DNA from 3 places in the Enterobacter sp. JS8-1 genome. Region 2 is predicted to be linked to each of the others. Evidence: predicted binding sites of a transcription regulator. Region 2 holds the regulator's gene; each other region holds the start of a gene.
What was found. Region 2 encodes CRP, which controls carbon source genes, mostly activating them, when cyclic AMP is high. Its sites were predicted from a motif close to ATGTGANNNNNNTCACAT; they were not measured.

Region 1 (5,315 bases), 1.2 Mb from region 2:
CACGCTGCGGTTCCGGTAAATCATCCTCATCGACATTTTCCAGACCGTACAACATGCCTGTCAGGATGGTTGCCGCAACGAGATACGGGTTGGCATCAGCGCCCGCCAGACGATACTCAATACGACGGTTGCTCTCATCAGAGCAGGGGATACGCAGCGCGGCAGTGCGGGTGTTATAACCCCATGAATGGAATAATGGCTCTGTGAGGTTTTTACGAAGGCGCCGGAAAGCGTTAACGCCGGGGGCCAGAATGGCGATGGAGGCGGGCATCAGCGCCAGCTGACCTGCGATGCATAAGCGCATCATGCTATTGAGTTCATCAGCCGGTGAGGCAAATACGTTATCACCGTGAGTATCATTCAGGCTGAAATGAAAATGCAGCCCGCTGCCGGACAAGTGGCTGAACGGCTTGGCCATAAAGTTAGCCTGAAGGCCGTGCTTTTCAGCGACAAACCGCGTTAACCGACGCAGTGCCAGGATATTGTCACAGACCTCCACGACCCGATGGCTGTGCTTCAGGTTTAACTCGAACTGACCTGATTCAGCCTCTGCCACAATTCCGGTCAGGGGAATATGCTGCTGGTGTGCCAGCTGTTCCAGCTCGTCAAACAGCGCAGCGTGAGCTGACGACGTATCCATGTGAAAGCAGCCCTGATTCTGCAGCTCCTGAGTGCCAGGCCCCGTCAGGTAGAACTCAATTTCCGGCGCAATAACCGGATACAGCCCGTGCTGATGAAAACGCGCCAGAACGTTCTGCAATATGACGCGTGGCTCAAGGGGGCAAGGTTGCCCGTCGATGTCCTTCATCGTCAGGAGGATCTGTGCGGTATGCAGCGGATCGTGCGAAGAGGGGCGGAGGGAACCGGCAACCGGCATGCAAAGTCGGTCTGGCTCATCGTCACGTGACGCGGCGACTTTCCCTTTTTGATCCATCGAATAGACCGAGAGAGGAAAATAACAGCCTTTCTCCAGACTTAGCATGCTGTCTACGGAAAGTCGCTTACCGCGCATAATGCCGTTGCTATCGTTGAGGCAGACATCGATGTGTTTGGTTTGCGGGTAACGCTCGAGATAATCCGCCACTTCCACCGACAGGCTCTGCTTCAGGGTGGCAAGCTTCTCCTCAAGATAGAGGCCGGAATTGAGCGCGGTCGGTAGCGCCAGGCCCGGGAAAGTAAAGTACGGGCGGATACTTTTCAGGAAAAACGCGTTCATTATCGAGTTCATAGTCAGTCTTCAATGAAGCCGTAGCGGCAGTGAACTCAGCGTAAAAGGTTAGGCGTAAAGAGGGGATAAAAAGCGCGGCACCCGGCGTAAAGAAACTATAAACGGAAGCTATTTTTTCTCTTTTTTCTGCAGATCGAGCAGCTGTTCTGGCGTCACCGCCGGGTAACCCTGCGCATCTTCCGGCACTTCGTGCATCGCCGGGATCGGCACCAGCGGGCCTAAAAAGCGCGGTTCACGTTTGAAGATGTAGAGATCGGCTAATGCGCCAAAGCGGGCACCGAACTCGCGCACGCGCACGCTCAGCATATCTTTTGGCGACGGCACGGCGTAGCACTGCGCCTGGATACCCATATGCAGCGCAATAAACAGCGCGCGCTCGCAGTGGAAGCGCTGGGTGATGATGATGAAATCGTTAGTGTCGAACACCTTGCGGGTGCGCACGATGGAGTCCAGGGTGCGGAACCCGGCGTAGTCGAGCACGATATCGGCAGGATCGACGCCTGCGGCAATCAGGTCCTTACGCATCGTCACCGGTTCGTTGTAGCTTTGCAGGGCGTTATCGCCGCTCAGCAGCAGGTAATTCACCTTGCCGCTGTTATAGGCGTTCAGCGCACCCTGTATGCGGTAGCGGTAATACTGGTTGATCACGCCGGTGCGGTAATACTTGGCGGTGCCGAGCACCACGCCAACCTGACGGTAGGGAAGATCCTGGAGGTCGTCAAAAATGTAGGGGGCGGTTTTCCAGCTCATCCAGCGGTCGAGACCGAGCACGATCAACAGCAGTATGCCGACCAGGACAGACAGGCTGTAAAAAACGCGCTTTAACATGGAGATGGCTCGTTCGTGGATGAAAGTTCACTCAGGCTACTGTACCCGCCTGGTTAGCGCAAGAAACGGTGAATCAACTGAGGGCTTTTTCAGCAAACTGGCGGACATTTCTGCCCGCCGGAAGGTTCAGGCAAGCAGCACGCGGTCGATTGTGGTGCAGCCCAGCGCTTTCAGCGTCGCGGCGGTGGCGTCCCACTGAATCAGCGGCGCATCGGCTTTTTCTGCCAGAATGGCGCGCTGAATGTCCGGATAGTCGTAGCCGTTCAGGCTCAGCAGGTTAAGTGCGCCCTGCAGCGGAGGCAGCGTAGGGTTAAACGCGGCGTTCTCCGCATAGCTGCCGGTAAAGATGCGGCCATCACGGCACTGTAGCGCCACGCCGCTTGGCGATTGACTGTATGGCGTATGGCTCTTGTTCGCCGCACGAATGGCCGCTTCGCTCAGGTCATCGCCGGACAGGGCGAAACCGTGATCCTGCTCGTCCATCAGCAGCGTTTTAATCTCGAGATCTTTCGGACCGAAGGCGTCCGGCAGGTAATCCCCCAGCGTATGCGGCGCGCGGCCCGGCAGGTTAATGCGCAACTGCAGCCCGCTGTTCAGCTCGTTCATAAACTGACGGCAGTGACCGCAAGGGGTGTAGTTAACGGTGATGGCGCTCAACGCTTTTTCACCGCGCATCCAGGCGTGGCTGATGGCGCTTTGCTCGGCGTGAACGGTCTGCTGCATGGTCGCACCGAGGAACTCCATGTTTCCGCCGAAGTACCAGGTTCCGCTTACGCCGCGTGCAATGGCGCCGACGTTGAAGTGGGAAAGGTCGGCACGCGCGCAGGCAGCAGCCAGGGGCAGCAGTGCGAAAGCCAGCGCGTCTTCATCCAGTCCCGTTGCCTGTTTCAGCGTCGTGACCTGCTCCGCCGTCAGCTGGGCGGGGAAATGCGCATCCGCCAGAACCGGAGCCAGGGCTGATTGCAAATTCTCTGCAAGCTGGGCGAAAGCAGCTTGAAAACGTGGGTGCATGGCGTTTGCCTCATAAAGGTTAATGGATCGGTAGTGTACGGAGCCGTTGGGGCTTTATATGTGATCCACTTCTCATTATGTATGCAACTTATGAAAACAAAATGAAAATTGCGCGACGCATCGCAAATTTTAGCCCATCACCGCCAGAATAATCGGGAAGACAAAGGGTGCAATCAGGGAGGTGATAATCCCGCAGATCACCAGCGCCAGCGAGCTAAACGCCCCTTCCTGATAGTCCACTTCGGCGCAGCGCGCGGTGCCCAGGGCGTGAGATGCAGTCCCCATCGCCAGACCACGTGCAGCTTTGGTGCGGATCTTCATCAGATTCAGCAGGGTATGGCCAAACACCGCGCCCAGGATCCCGACGAAAATCACGCACATCGCACTGATAGCCGGAATGCCACCGATGCTGCCGCCCACGGCCATCGCAATCGGTGTGGTGACGGACTTCGGCAGAATAGAGGCGGCAATCTGCGGAGAGGCGCCCATTAACAGGGCCACCGAGGTGCCGGTGATCATCGCCACCAGGCTACCGATAAAGCAGATGGTGATGATGGACTTCCATCGGGCGCGGATCTGGTGCAGCTGTTCATATAAAGGAAATGCCAGCGCGACAACGGCAGGCTGCAGCAGATCGTTTAAAATTTTGCTCCCTGCGAAGTAGCGTTCGTAGGGAATGCCGGTGAGCAGCAGGAACGGAATAATCACCACCATCGCCACCAGCAGCGGGTTGAGCAAAGGCATTTTGAAGCGTACGGCAAGTTTTCGTGCAGCGAAGAACACCGCCAGGGTTAACGGCAGCGACCACCAGATATTGGCCATCATTTTTTTGTTTTCTCCCCGACCACTTTACGTTCGCCATGCACGATGTGCGAACTCCAGCTCACCACCAGGAATACCACCAGCGTACTGACCGCACAGGAGACGACAATCGGGCCGAACTGCGCTTTGAGCACGTCGTAATATTGCATGACACCTACGCCGATGGGCACGAAAAGCAGCGCCATGTAGCGGATAAGGACGAAGCAGCCAGGATTGACCCACTTCGCGGGCAGCACCTGTAACGCCAGCAGCACAAACAGGATCAGCATCCCGATAATGCTGCCGGGAATGACGATCGGCAGCAGCGAGGCGATGAAAATCCCGGCGTACAGGCAGGCGTAAATCAGGACGAATGCGCGCAGATACTGCCAGATTGTATTCAGTGATTTGCTCATGGTGAAAGTCCTTGATGAAACGCATTCATCATACAATTAAACCCAGAAATGTGCCACGGATCACATCATGAAATTTGAGCATACCAGACATTCCAGAATGGAACGCCGTGCTTTCCTCAACCATACAGAGCAGATACTATAGCGCGTCTTTTTTCACAGGTACTGCTATGCGTGTTTTACTGGCCCCTATGGAAGGCGTGCTCGACTCCCTCGTGCGCGAGCTTCTGACCGAGGTGAACGATTACGATCTCTGCGTGACGGAGTTTTTGCGCGTGGTCGATATGTTGTTGCCGGTAAAATCCTTCTATCGTCTGTGCCCCGAGCTGCACAACCAGAGCCGGACGACCTCCGGTACGCTGGTGCGTATTCAGCTGCTGGGGCAGTACCCAGAATGGCTGGCGGAGAACGCCGCCCGTGCGGTTGAGCTGGGCTCTTATGGCGTCGATCTCAACTGCGGCTGTCCGTCGAAGATGGTGAACGGCAGCGGGGGCGGGGCGACGTTGCTGAAAGATCCTGAACTCATTTATCGCGGCGCGAAGGCGATGCGTGAGGCCGTGCCGTCGCATCTGCCGGTGACGGTAAAGGTGCGCCTGGGCTGGGACAGCGACGCGCGGCAGTTTGAAATTGCCGATGCGGTGCAGCAGGCCGGTGCCACCGAGCTGGTGGTGCACGGGCGTACTAAAGAGGACGGCTACAAAGCGGACCGCATTAACTGGCAGGCGATTGGCGAGATCCGCAAACGCCTCAGCATTCCGGTTATCGCCAACGGCGAAATCTGGGACTACGAAAGTGCGCAGGCGTGCATGAAGGAGACGGGCTGTAATGCGGTGATGATAGGCCGCGGCGCGCTGAACGTGCCGAACCTCAGCCGGGTGGTGAAATATAATGAACCGCGTATGCCGTGGGCAGACGTGGTCACGCTGCTGCAAAAATACAGCCGTCTGGAAAAGCAGGGCGACACCGGTTTGTATCACGTTGCGCGTATTAAGCAGTGGCTCAGTTATTTGCGCAAGGAATATAGCGAAGCGTTA
Region 2 (5,315 bases):
ACGGTTTTGCCGATGCGATTGACTATTACCGTCAGTGCAGCGCCATGCCGCTGTTGAATCAAATCACCACGCCGACGCTGATTATCCACGCCAAAGACGATCCGTTTATGGATCATCACTCCATTCCGGCACCGGAGCATTTACCGGCTAACGTGCAGTATCAGCTCACCGAGTACGGCGGGCACGTCGGCTTTGTTGGCGGCACGCTACGCAGGCCGAAAATGTGGCTGGAAACCCGCATCCCTGACTGGCTCACCTCTTTTCTGGACGGTAAAAAATGATTATCCCCTGGCAGGATCTCGCTCCCGAAACGCTCGATAATCTGATTGAAAGCTTTGTATTACGTGAAGGCACCGATTATGGTGAACAAGAACGTTCGCTCGAACAAAAGGTCAGCGATGTTAAGCGCCAGCTGAAAAGTGGCGACGTGGTGCTGGTGTGGTCCGAACTGCATGAGACGATCAATATCATGCACCGCAACGCGTTTCACGGCTGATCTGTAAACCTTTCCAGTCAGGGAGTTGCTATGTCTGCCAGACATCCGGTTATTGCCGTAACGGGCTCAAGTGGTGCGGGTACCACCACCACCAGCCTCGCCTTTCGCAAGATTTTCGCACAGCTGAATCTCCGGGCGGCAGAAGTGGAGGGCGATAGCTTTCACCGCTATACGCGCCCGGAAATGGACATGGCCATCCGCAAGGCGCGCGATCTGGGCAAACACATCAGCTATTTCGGGCCGGAAGCCAACGATTTCAGCCTGCTGGAACAAACCTTCCGCGAATACGGGCAGAGCGGGACCGGGCAGTCCCGCAAATACCTGCACACCTACGACGAAGCGGTTCCCTGGAATCAGGTGCCGGGGACGTTCACCCCGTGGCAGCCGCTGCCGGAGCCGACCGACGTGCTGTTTTACGAAGGGCTACACGGCGGCGTGGTCACGCCTCAACACGACGTCGCGCGTCACGTGGATCTGCTGGTCGGCGTGGTGCCGATTGTTAACCTTGAATGGATCCAGAAGCTGACGCGTGACATGAGCGAGCGCGGGCATTCTCGCGAAGCGGTGATGGATTCCGTCGTGCGCTCCATGGAGGATTACATCAACTTCCTGACGCCGCAGTTCTCCCGCACCCACATCAACTTCCAGCGCGTGCCGACGGTGGATACCTCCAACCCGTTTGCGGCCAAAACGATCCCGTCGCTGGATGAGAGCTTTGTCGTCATCCATTTCCGCAATCTCGAAGGCATTGATTACCCCTGGCTGCTGGCGATGCTGCAGGGCTCGTTTATTTCGCACATGAATACGTTGGTGGTGCCGGGCGGAAAAATGGGGCTGGCGATGGAGTTAATTATGACGCCGCTGGTCCAGCGGCTGATGGAAGGGAAGCAGATCGCGTAAACATGTTCCCTCTCCCTGTGGGAGAGGGTTAGGGTGAGGGCATCAACACGCACGATGCCCCAATAATTAAGCCTCGATCACTTCATACGAATGCGTGATTTTTACCGCTTTCTCCAGCATTAACGCCACAGAGCAATATTTCTCCGCAGAAAGGTCTACGGCGCGTGATACTGCGGCATCTTTCAGTTCTTTACCGGTCACGATAAAGTGCAGATTAATGTGCGTGAACAGGCGTGGCGCCTCTTCGCGACGTTCGGAAGTAAGCTTCACTTCGCAATCGGTCACATCATGGCGACCTTTTTGCAAAATCGACACCACGTCAATTGCACTGCATCCGCCCGCCGCCATCAGCACCATCTCCATCGGGCTTGGGGCTTTGTCGCCGGAGTTACCGTCCATCAAAATCTGATGTCCAGAAGCGGATTCGCCCAGGAACGTTAAACCTTCAACCCATTTGACACGCGCTTGCATATTCATTAACTCCAACGTTGCATTTTTGGTGACAGATTACGCGTGCATTACATTTCTCGCAACGGAAGGCGACCTGCATCATGCTGAAGCGAGACACCAGGAGACACGCGGCAAAAGCTATGCTAAAACACTCTGGATGCTACAGTAATACATTGACGTTACACATGTATGCAGAGGACATCAAACTTTACTGGCTGCGAAACGTTACGACAGCCGACTTCCCAGGGTATGGGTAAGAATTCGATTGCAACCCCAGAGTCCGGATGCATCTTATGACTCTGGTGACAGCTTATAACAGAGGATAACAGCGCATGGTGCTTGGCAAACCGCAAACAGACCCGACTCTCGAATGGTTCTTGTCTCATTGCCACATTCATAAGTACCCATCGAAGAGCACGCTGATTCACCAGGGTGAAAAAGCGGAAACGTTGTATTACATCGTTAAAGGCTCGGTGGCAGTGCTGATCAAAGATGAAGAAGGGAAAGAGATGATCCTTTCTTATCTGAACCAGGGCGATTTCATCGGTGAACTGGGCCTGTTTGAAGAGGGCCAGGAACGTAGCGCCTGGGTTCGTGCAAAGACAGCATGTGAAGTGGCTGAAATTTCTTACAAGAAATTCCGTCAGCTGATTCAGGTTAATCCTGACATCCTGATGCGTCTTTCTTCCCAGATGGCGCGCCGTCTGCAGGTGACGTCTGAGAAAGTGGGTAACCTCGCCTTCCTGGACGTAACCGGCCGTATCGCGCAGACCCTGCTGAACCTGGCAAAACAGCCAGACGCCATGACCCACCCTGACGGCATGCAAATTAAAATTACCCGCCAGGAAATTGGTCAGATCGTCGGTTGCTCCCGTGAAACAGTGGGTCGTATCCTGAAAATGCTGGAAGACCAGAACCTGATCTCCGCCCACGGTAAAACCATCGTGGTTTACGGAACGCGTTAATTCCGCTCAAACGGCGTGCCATCGCAAGGTGTCACGCCGTTTTTGTCTCTACTCCTCATGTGGCGCAGGCTGATCTATCACCCGGAAGTTAACTACGCACTGCGACAAACGCTGGTGTTGTGCCTTCCTGTGGCCGTGGGCCTGATCCTCGGACACCTCCAGCAAGGTCTGCTGTTTTCCCTCGTGCCCGCCTGCTGCAACATTGCCGGTCTGGACACGCCGCATAAGCGCTTTTTCAAACGCCTGATTATCGGTGGCTGTCTGTTTGCTGGCTGTAGTCTCGCCGTACAGCTCCTGCTTGCCCGTGATATCCCTCTGCCCCTGATCCTGACCGTGCTGGCGATGACGCTTGGCGTGACGGCGGAAATCAGTTCGCTGCACGCGCGCCTGCTGCCCGCCTCGCTGATTGCGGCTATCTTCACCCTGAGCCTCGCCGGGAATATGCCGGTGTGGGAGCCGCTGCTGATCTACGCCCTTGGCACGCTCTGGTACGGGGTGTTTAACTGGTTCTGGTTTTGGCTCTGGCGGGAACAGCCGCTGCGTGAATCCCTGAGCCTGCTCTATGTGCAGCTTGCGGATTACTGTGAAGCCAAATACACCCTGCTCACCCAACATACCGACCCGGAGAAATCCCTGCCGCCGCTGCTGACGCGCCAGCAAAAGGTTGTCGACCTGATTAGCCAGTGCTACCAGCAGCTGCACATGCTTGCCGCCAACAAGAACCACGAATACAAACGGCTGCTGCGCACTTTCCAGGTGGGGCTGGACCTGCAGGAGCATATCTCCGTTAGCCTTCACCACCCGCAGGAGGTACAAAAGCTGGTAGAGCGCAGCCATGCAGAAGCAGTGATCCGCTGGAACGCCCAGACCGTCGCCGCGCGGCTTAGGGTACTGGCTGACGATATTCTCTATCACCGCTACCCCACGCGTTTTAACATGGATAAACAGCTCGGCGCGCTGGAGAAAATCGCCCGTCAGCATCCGGATAACCCGGTAGGCCAGTTTGCCGCCTGGCACTTCAGCCGTATCGCCCGCGTGTTGCGTACGCAGCGCCCGCTTTATCCCCGCGACCTGATGGCGGATAAGCAGAAACGTCTGCCGCTGCTGCCTGCGCTCAAAAGCTATCTGTCACTGAAATCCGCCGCCCTGCGCAACGCGGCGCGGATAAGCGTGATGCTGAGCATTGCCAGCCTGATGGGCATGGCGCTGCACCTGCCTAAACCCTACTGGATCTTAATGACCGTGCTGTTTGTCACGCAGAACGGCTACGGGGCCACGCGAGTGCGTATCTTCCACCGGGCTGGCGGAACGCTAGCCGGGCTGATTATTGCGGGCGTGACGCTTCACTTCCACGTGCCGGAAGGCTATACGCTGGTCGGGATGCTGGCGATCACCATGGTGAGCTATCTGATCATCCGTAAAAATTACGGCTGGGCGATGGTGGGCTTTACGGTCACGGCGGTGTACACCCTGCAGCTGCTCACGCTCAACGGCGAGCAGTTTATCGTGGCTCGTCTGGTCGATACACTGATTGGCTGCCTGATTGCCTTCGGCGGTATGGTCTGGCTGTGGCCGCAGTGGCAGAGCGGATTGCTCAGGCAGAACGCCCATGACGCGCTGGAAGCCGACCAGCAGGCCATTCGCCTGATCCTCAGCGACGATCCGCAGCCCTCCCCGCTGGCGTATCAGCGGATGAAGGTCAACCAGGCGCACAACGCGCTGTTTAACTCGCTCAATCAGGCGATGCAGGAGCCGGGGTTTAACTCGCACTATCTTGCAGACATGAAGCTGTGGGTGACACACAGCCAGTTTATCGTCGAGCACATTAACGCCATGACCACGCTGGCGCGCGAGCACACGATGCTGACGCCGGATCTGGCGCAGCGCTATTTGCAGTCGTGTGAAATTGCGTTGCAGAGGTGTCAGCAGCGTCTGGAGTATGACTCGCCGGGTGAATCGGGAGATTCGAATATTCTGGAAGCGCCTGAAACGCTGACCCACGGGCCGATGAGCACCCTTGAGCAGCATCTGCAGCGCGTTCTGGGGCATTTGAACACCATGCACACCATTTCATCAGTGGCATGGCGTCAGCGCCCGCATCACGGGATTTGGTTAACGCGCCGGTTAAAGCGAACCGAGTATTAGCCTTTAACGATCTTCGCGACCGCCGCGGCAAAGCGGGTTAACCCGTCCTCAATATCTTTATCTTCCACCACCAGCGACGGCGCAAAGCGCATCACGTCAGGTCCGGCATTGAGCACCATCACCCCTTCGTGCGCGGCGGCGTGCAGGAAATCACGCGCGCGGCCTTTGAACTGCGGCTTCAGCTCGGCGCCAATCAGCAGCCCCATGCCGCGGATCTCGCTGAAAACATCATATTCATCGTTAATCTGCTGAAGATGCTTCACGAACAGCTCACGCTTCGCGCTAACGCCGTTCAGCACCTCAGGCGTATTGATAATATCAAACGCGGCACCCGCCACGGCGCTTGCCAGCGGGTTGCC
Region 3 (5,315 bases), 2.3 Mb from region 2:
CTCAAAGTGCTGCTTTCTGTTGGCGGCTGGGGGGCGCGTGGCTTCTCTGGCGCAGCGGCAACTAAAGAGTCGCGCGCGGTGTTTATCCGCTCCGCGCAGGAGATCGTCGATAAATACGGCCTGGACGGGATCGATCTCGACTGGGAGTATCCGGTCAACGGCGCGTGGGGGCTGGTTGCCAGCACGCCTGCCGACCGGGATAACTTCACCGCCCTGCTGAAAGAGATGCGTGAGGCGTTCGGGCAGAAAAAACTGGTTACCATCGCGGTAGGCGCGAATGCGGAAAGTCCGAAAAGCTGGGTGGATGTCAAAGCCATCGCCCCGCTGCTCGATTATATCAACCTGATGACCTACGACATGGCGTACGGGACGCAGTATTTCAACGCGAACCTGTATGACTCCAGCGCCTGGCCGACGGTTGCCGCGGCCGATCAATACAGCGTCGATTTTGTGGTGAACAATTATTTGGCCGCCGGGCTGAAGCCACAGCAGATGAACCTCGGGATCGGTTTCTATGGCCGCGTGCCGAAACGCGCCGTCGAGCCGGGGATCGACTGGACGAAACCGGATGCGCAAAAAAATCCGGTGACCCAACCCTACTTCGGATCTCAGGAGATCGGGTTGTTCAAGTCACTCGGCTATGACCTGACCAAAGATACCTACGTGAAGTACAACGATATCGTGAAGAAGCTGTTGAACGATCCGCAGAAGCGCTTTACCGAGCACTGGGATGACCAGGCGAAGGTGCCGTGGCTGTCGGTGAATTCTGCCGACGGGAAGGCGCTGTTTGCGATTTCCTATGAGAACCCACGTTCTGTGGCGATCAAAGCGGACTACATCAAAGAGAAAGGTCTGGCAGGGGCGATGTTCTGGGAGTACGGCGCGGACGACAACAACCAGTTAGCGAAGCAGCTGGCGGAGTCGCTCGGGATCCCGCATAAGCAGTAAGACAATCAAGCCCTCTCCCACGGGGAGAGGGTTGGGTAAGGGCATCAACCCGCACCGTTATTGCATTTTCATCGTCGCAATCGGCTTCGGCGTGATGCCGAAGTCTTCTTTCAGCTCGCGCTTGCTTTTCATCACCATCTGGCCTTTGGTATCGATAGTCATGTGCTGCGCGTCAGTGTTGTTGCGCGCCTGCCATAACATCACCAGCTGCAGACTGTTCTCTTTTTGCTCCGGGGTGAGCGCCACACCATCAGGCCATTTTCCCAGTTCAACGGCCGTCACCAGACGCTGATAAACCTCCGGTGTCATACCGCTAATCATGTCATCAATATTCATGATGTCTCCCTTTTAAAGGAATAATTTGCTGAATCGATTTTTCAACCTTTAGTGTGATCGCCATTTTCGTCATCAGTGAAGCTTAACGAAGCTGAATTCACGCAAAAACGCTCACCCGTTGGCTGAGGCCCATCGGGGAAGACATGCCCGAGGTGCGCATCACAGTTTCCGCAACGAATTTCAGTGCGTACCATGCCGTGCGAGGAGTCCGTCAGATAGCGGATCGCGTCATCGCTCACCGGCTCGTAAAAGCTCGGCCAGCCACAGCCTGAATCATATTTTGTTTGCGAATTAAACAGCGGCGCATCGCACACCAGACAGTGGTAGACGCCGTCTCGTTTGTTGTGCAGTAAACGCCCGGTGAATGGCGGTTCCGTTCCGTGGTTCTGCGTCACGTAAAACTGCATTTCTGTGAGGTTTTTTTTCAAATCGTCGGGGTTACGTTGGTTCGACATATGCTTACATCTCGCTGTAGAAACAGACATCTTCTGACCCGAATTCTAACAAAACATTAACACCCTTGCGTGCACTTTTGTTCTAAACTTATGTGTCGCGAAAAGGCGGTCAGGCAATTGTGATCTGTTTCACATTTTTATCCTGCGAGGCCTTTAAAATCCCGGCCGCAGCCCCCATGTGGTTGCTAGCTCAAAGGGAAAGTGAGGCGAGTCAGTCGCACAAACGTTAGTCACAGGATTGATTTGTCGCAATGATTGACACGATTCCGCTTGACGCTGCGTAAGGTTTTTGTAATTTTACAGGCAACCTTTTATTCACTAACAAATAGCTGGTGGAATATATGACTATCAAAGTAGGTATCAACGGTTTTGGCCGTATCGGCCGTATTGTTTTCCGTGCTGCTCAGAAACGTTCTGACATCGAAATCGTTGGTATCAACGATCTCCTGGACGCTGAATACATGGCGTACATGCTGAAGTACGACTCAACTCACGGTCGTTTCGACGGCACCGTTGAAGTGAAAGACGGCCACCTGGTTGTTAACGGTAAAACCATCCGCGTTACTGCTGAGAAAGACCCAGCTAACCTGAAATGGAACGAAATTGGTGTTGACGTTGTAGCTGAAGCTACCGGTATCTTCCTGACCGACGAAACCGCACGTAAACACATCACCGCTGGTGCGAAGAAAGTTGTTCTGACTGGTCCTTCCAAAGACAACACCCCAATGTTCGTTCGTGGTGCTAACTTCGAAAAATACGCTGGCCAGGACATCGTTTCCAACGCATCCTGCACCACCAACTGCCTGGCTCCACTGGCTAAAGTTATCAACGACAACTTCGGTATCGTTGAAGGCCTGATGACCACCGTTCACGCAACTACCGCTACTCAGAAAACTGTTGATGGCCCGTCTCACAAAGACTGGCGCGGCGGCCGTGGCGCAGCTCAGAACATCATCCCATCTTCTACCGGTGCTGCTAAAGCTGTAGGCGTTGTACTGCCAGAGCTGAACGGCAAACTGACGGGTATGGCGTTCCGCGTTCCAACTCCTAACGTGTCCGTTGTTGACCTGACCGTTCGTCTGGAAAAAGCTGCTTCTTATGAAGAAATTAAGAAAGCAATTAAAGCTGCTTCCGAAGGCGCAATGAAAGGCGTTCTGGGCTACACCGAAGACGACGTTGTATCTACCGATTTCAACGGCGAAGTGTGCACTTCCGTGTTCGATGCTAAAGCTGGTATCGCACTGAACGACAACTTCGTTAAACTGGTTTCCTGGTACGACAACGAAACCGGCTACTCTAACAAAGTACTGGACCTGATCGCTCACATCTCCAAATAAGTTGAGATGAGTGTTTGATCCAAAAAGGCGACTTCGGTCGCCTTTTTTATTGTTTTAAGACAGAGGATTGCTTAATGATTAATAAAATTTTTGCACTTCCGGTAGTCGAACAACTTACCCCTGTGCTCTCCCGCCGTCAGATCGACGGTGCTGATATTATCGTTGTAGACCATCCGCGCGTAAAAGCATCCGTGGCGCTGAACGGCGCTCACCTGCTCTCCTGGAAACCGGAAGGAGAAGTGGAAGGCTTATGGCTGAGCGATGCGACCTCATTCAAAAAAGGAGCGGCTATCCGTGGCGGCGTACCGATCTGCTGGCCGTGGTTTGGCCCTTCCGCACAACCGGGTTTGCCGTCTCACGGTTTTGCTCGTAATCAACAATGGACGCTGAAAGCACACAACGAAGATGATAACGGCGCGGTGCTGACCTTTGAACTGCAGGCAAACGATGAAACTCGCGACCTGTGGTCGCACGATTTCACCCTTTATGCCCGCTTCAAGCTGGCGAAAACCTGCGAAATTGAGCTGGAAGCCCATGGCGAGTTTGAAACCACGTCAGCCCTGCACACCTATTTCAACGTGGGTGATATTAGCGCGGTAAAAGTGAGCGGTCTTGGTGATACCTTTATCGACAAGGTGGATAACGCGAAGGAAGGCAAGCTGAGCGACGGGGTGCAAACGTTCCCTGACCGTACCGACCGCGTTTACCTGCACCCGGAAGCATGCAGCGTGATCCATGACGGTGCCCTGAATCGCGGTATTGAAGTGGTTCATCACCATCACAGCGACGTAGTCGGCTGGAACCCAGGCCCGGCGCTTTCTGTCAGCATGGCGGACGTAACAGATGACGGTTATAAAACCTTTGTTTGCGTAGAAACCGCCTGCGTGAGCACGCCGCAGAAAGCAAGCGAAGAAAAACCATCTCGTTTAGGACAGACAATTAAGATTGTGAAGCGTTAACACTGTTCTGTTGCACCAAAACAAAACAAACGGGGCGCATAGCGCCCCATTTTGATGCACAGAATGCACGCTAATGATGCACACTCAGAACTTGTAGGTCACACCCACAGAGAAGAGCCCTGACCAGGATTTGTCGACCATCGGGCTATCTTTGATTTCATCACTCAGGCGGGAGTAACGGCCAGTACCGTAAACGTTCCAGTCACCCAGGAAGTTATAGCTCGCGGTCAGCTCCAGGTACGGATCCCAGCCATCATCCGCGCTGTAGCTTTTCAAACCGCTACGACGAGATTCAGCTTTAGAGACGCCGTAATAGTAGTCGTTGTAGTTCTCGCTGCTGTACTGCACACCAATGCCGGGCGTCAGCGTCAGCGCGCCGTTGGTGTAGCGATAAAGCCACGCCAGATCCCAGATAAAGCCGTTGCTGTTGTCGAGCGTATCCGCCGCCAGCGCAGTACGCAGGAAGCCGTACTGGGTATTATGTACGTAAGAAAGACCCGCCATCAGCGAGCTTCTGCGCTTGTCCAGCTGGCGAAGCGCGTTGCTGTCGCTGTCGCCTGGCTTGAAGTGCGTCGGGTCGTAATACGCCATGATCGACAGCTTGTCAGCCGTATCGTTCCACAGATAGTAGCCGCCGCCCAGGCCACGGAACCAGAAGTTATCGCCTTCATAGGTGACAACGGGAACGGGATACACGTCGCGGTCATACTGTTTGTACGGGCTGTTAATGACACCCGCGCCCGCGCCAACAGTCCACTGACTTTCTGCCTGTGCGGTGTTCACTGCGGTAGCGGCAAGGATGCCCAATGCCAGAAGTTTGAGTTTGGTCACAATCCATTCTTTCCTGTAGTCAAATAATCAGCGGGTGAAGTGTAACCGCCATTCCCGTTCATCCCAAAATTTTTTGCTGACTAATGAGTCTGATTAACCCGTTATTTTTTACTTTTCAGATGACAGGCTGCTTTCATTTATGTGAACCCTGAATGAAAAACGCGGCTTCGCCTTATTACGCACGTGGGAATTTTTGGATGAGTTATTGATATGTCATTGAAATTAGATTTTCTCAGCATGCAAGTTTTGCAAATGCCATCTACGCTTTAATTTAAGAAGAGATTTTGCTGCACACCCCCGCACTTCTTAGCGTCTGACCTGGCACACAGGTTGCTGCTCTGGCAGTGAGGTGCGAGAAATTCTCTTCCGGGAGCCTCCACTACTCATACGAACGGCTCTTATCCTGTGCTAAAAAACGAAAGGACGGCATGCCATGAATATATTCGATC

Region 1: cdd (cytidine deaminase) is a predicted target of CRP. The motif match lies at 3,126-3,143, and genes of this name have one in related genera.
Region 3: msrB (peptide-methionine (R)-S-oxide reductase MsrB) is a predicted target of CRP. The motif match lies at 1,857-1,874, and genes of this name have one in related genera.

Annotation. Positions count from the first base shown of each region.
Region 1 covers NZ_CP185805.1:3,221,229-3,226,543, reverse strand. The annotation lists gene ACOQH0_RS15340 (glutamine synthetase family protein) at 1-1,216, opposite strand, end outside; gene sanA (outer membrane permeability protein SanA) at 1,337-2,056, opposite strand; gene cdd (cytidine deaminase) at 2,183-3,067, opposite strand; gene ACOQH0_RS15325 (CidB/LrgB family autolysis modulator) at 3,197-3,892, opposite strand; gene ACOQH0_RS15320 (CidA/LrgA family protein) at 3,889-4,284, opposite strand; gene dusC (tRNA dihydrouridine(16) synthase DusC) at 4,452-5,315, shown strand, end outside.
Region 2 covers NZ_CP185805.1:4,417,317-4,422,631, forward strand. The annotation lists gene ACOQH0_RS21155 (hydrolase) at 1-281, shown strand, start outside; gene ACOQH0_RS21160 (YheU family protein) at 278-496, shown strand; gene ACOQH0_RS21165 (phosphoribulokinase) at 527-1,396, shown strand; gene ACOQH0_RS21170 (OsmC family protein) at 1,463-1,867, opposite strand; gene crp (cAMP-activated global transcriptional regulator CRP) at 2,179-2,811, shown strand; gene ACOQH0_RS21180 (YccS/YhfK family putative transporter) at 2,869-4,956, shown strand; gene argD (bifunctional acetylornithine/succinyldiaminopimelate transaminase) at 4,953-5,315, opposite strand, start outside.
Region 3 covers NZ_CP185805.1:1,897,774-1,903,088, reverse strand. The annotation lists gene ACOQH0_RS08995 (glycoside hydrolase family 18 protein) at 1-948, shown strand, start outside; gene ACOQH0_RS08990 (YeaC family protein) at 1,006-1,284, opposite strand; gene msrB (peptide-methionine (R)-S-oxide reductase MsrB) at 1,326-1,739, opposite strand; gene gapA (glyceraldehyde-3-phosphate dehydrogenase) at 2,081-3,076, shown strand; gene ACOQH0_RS08975 (D-hexose-6-phosphate mutarotase) at 3,151-4,035, shown strand; gene ACOQH0_RS08970 (MipA/OmpV family protein) at 4,120-4,866, opposite strand; gene yeaG (protein kinase YeaG) at 5,300-5,315, shown strand, end outside.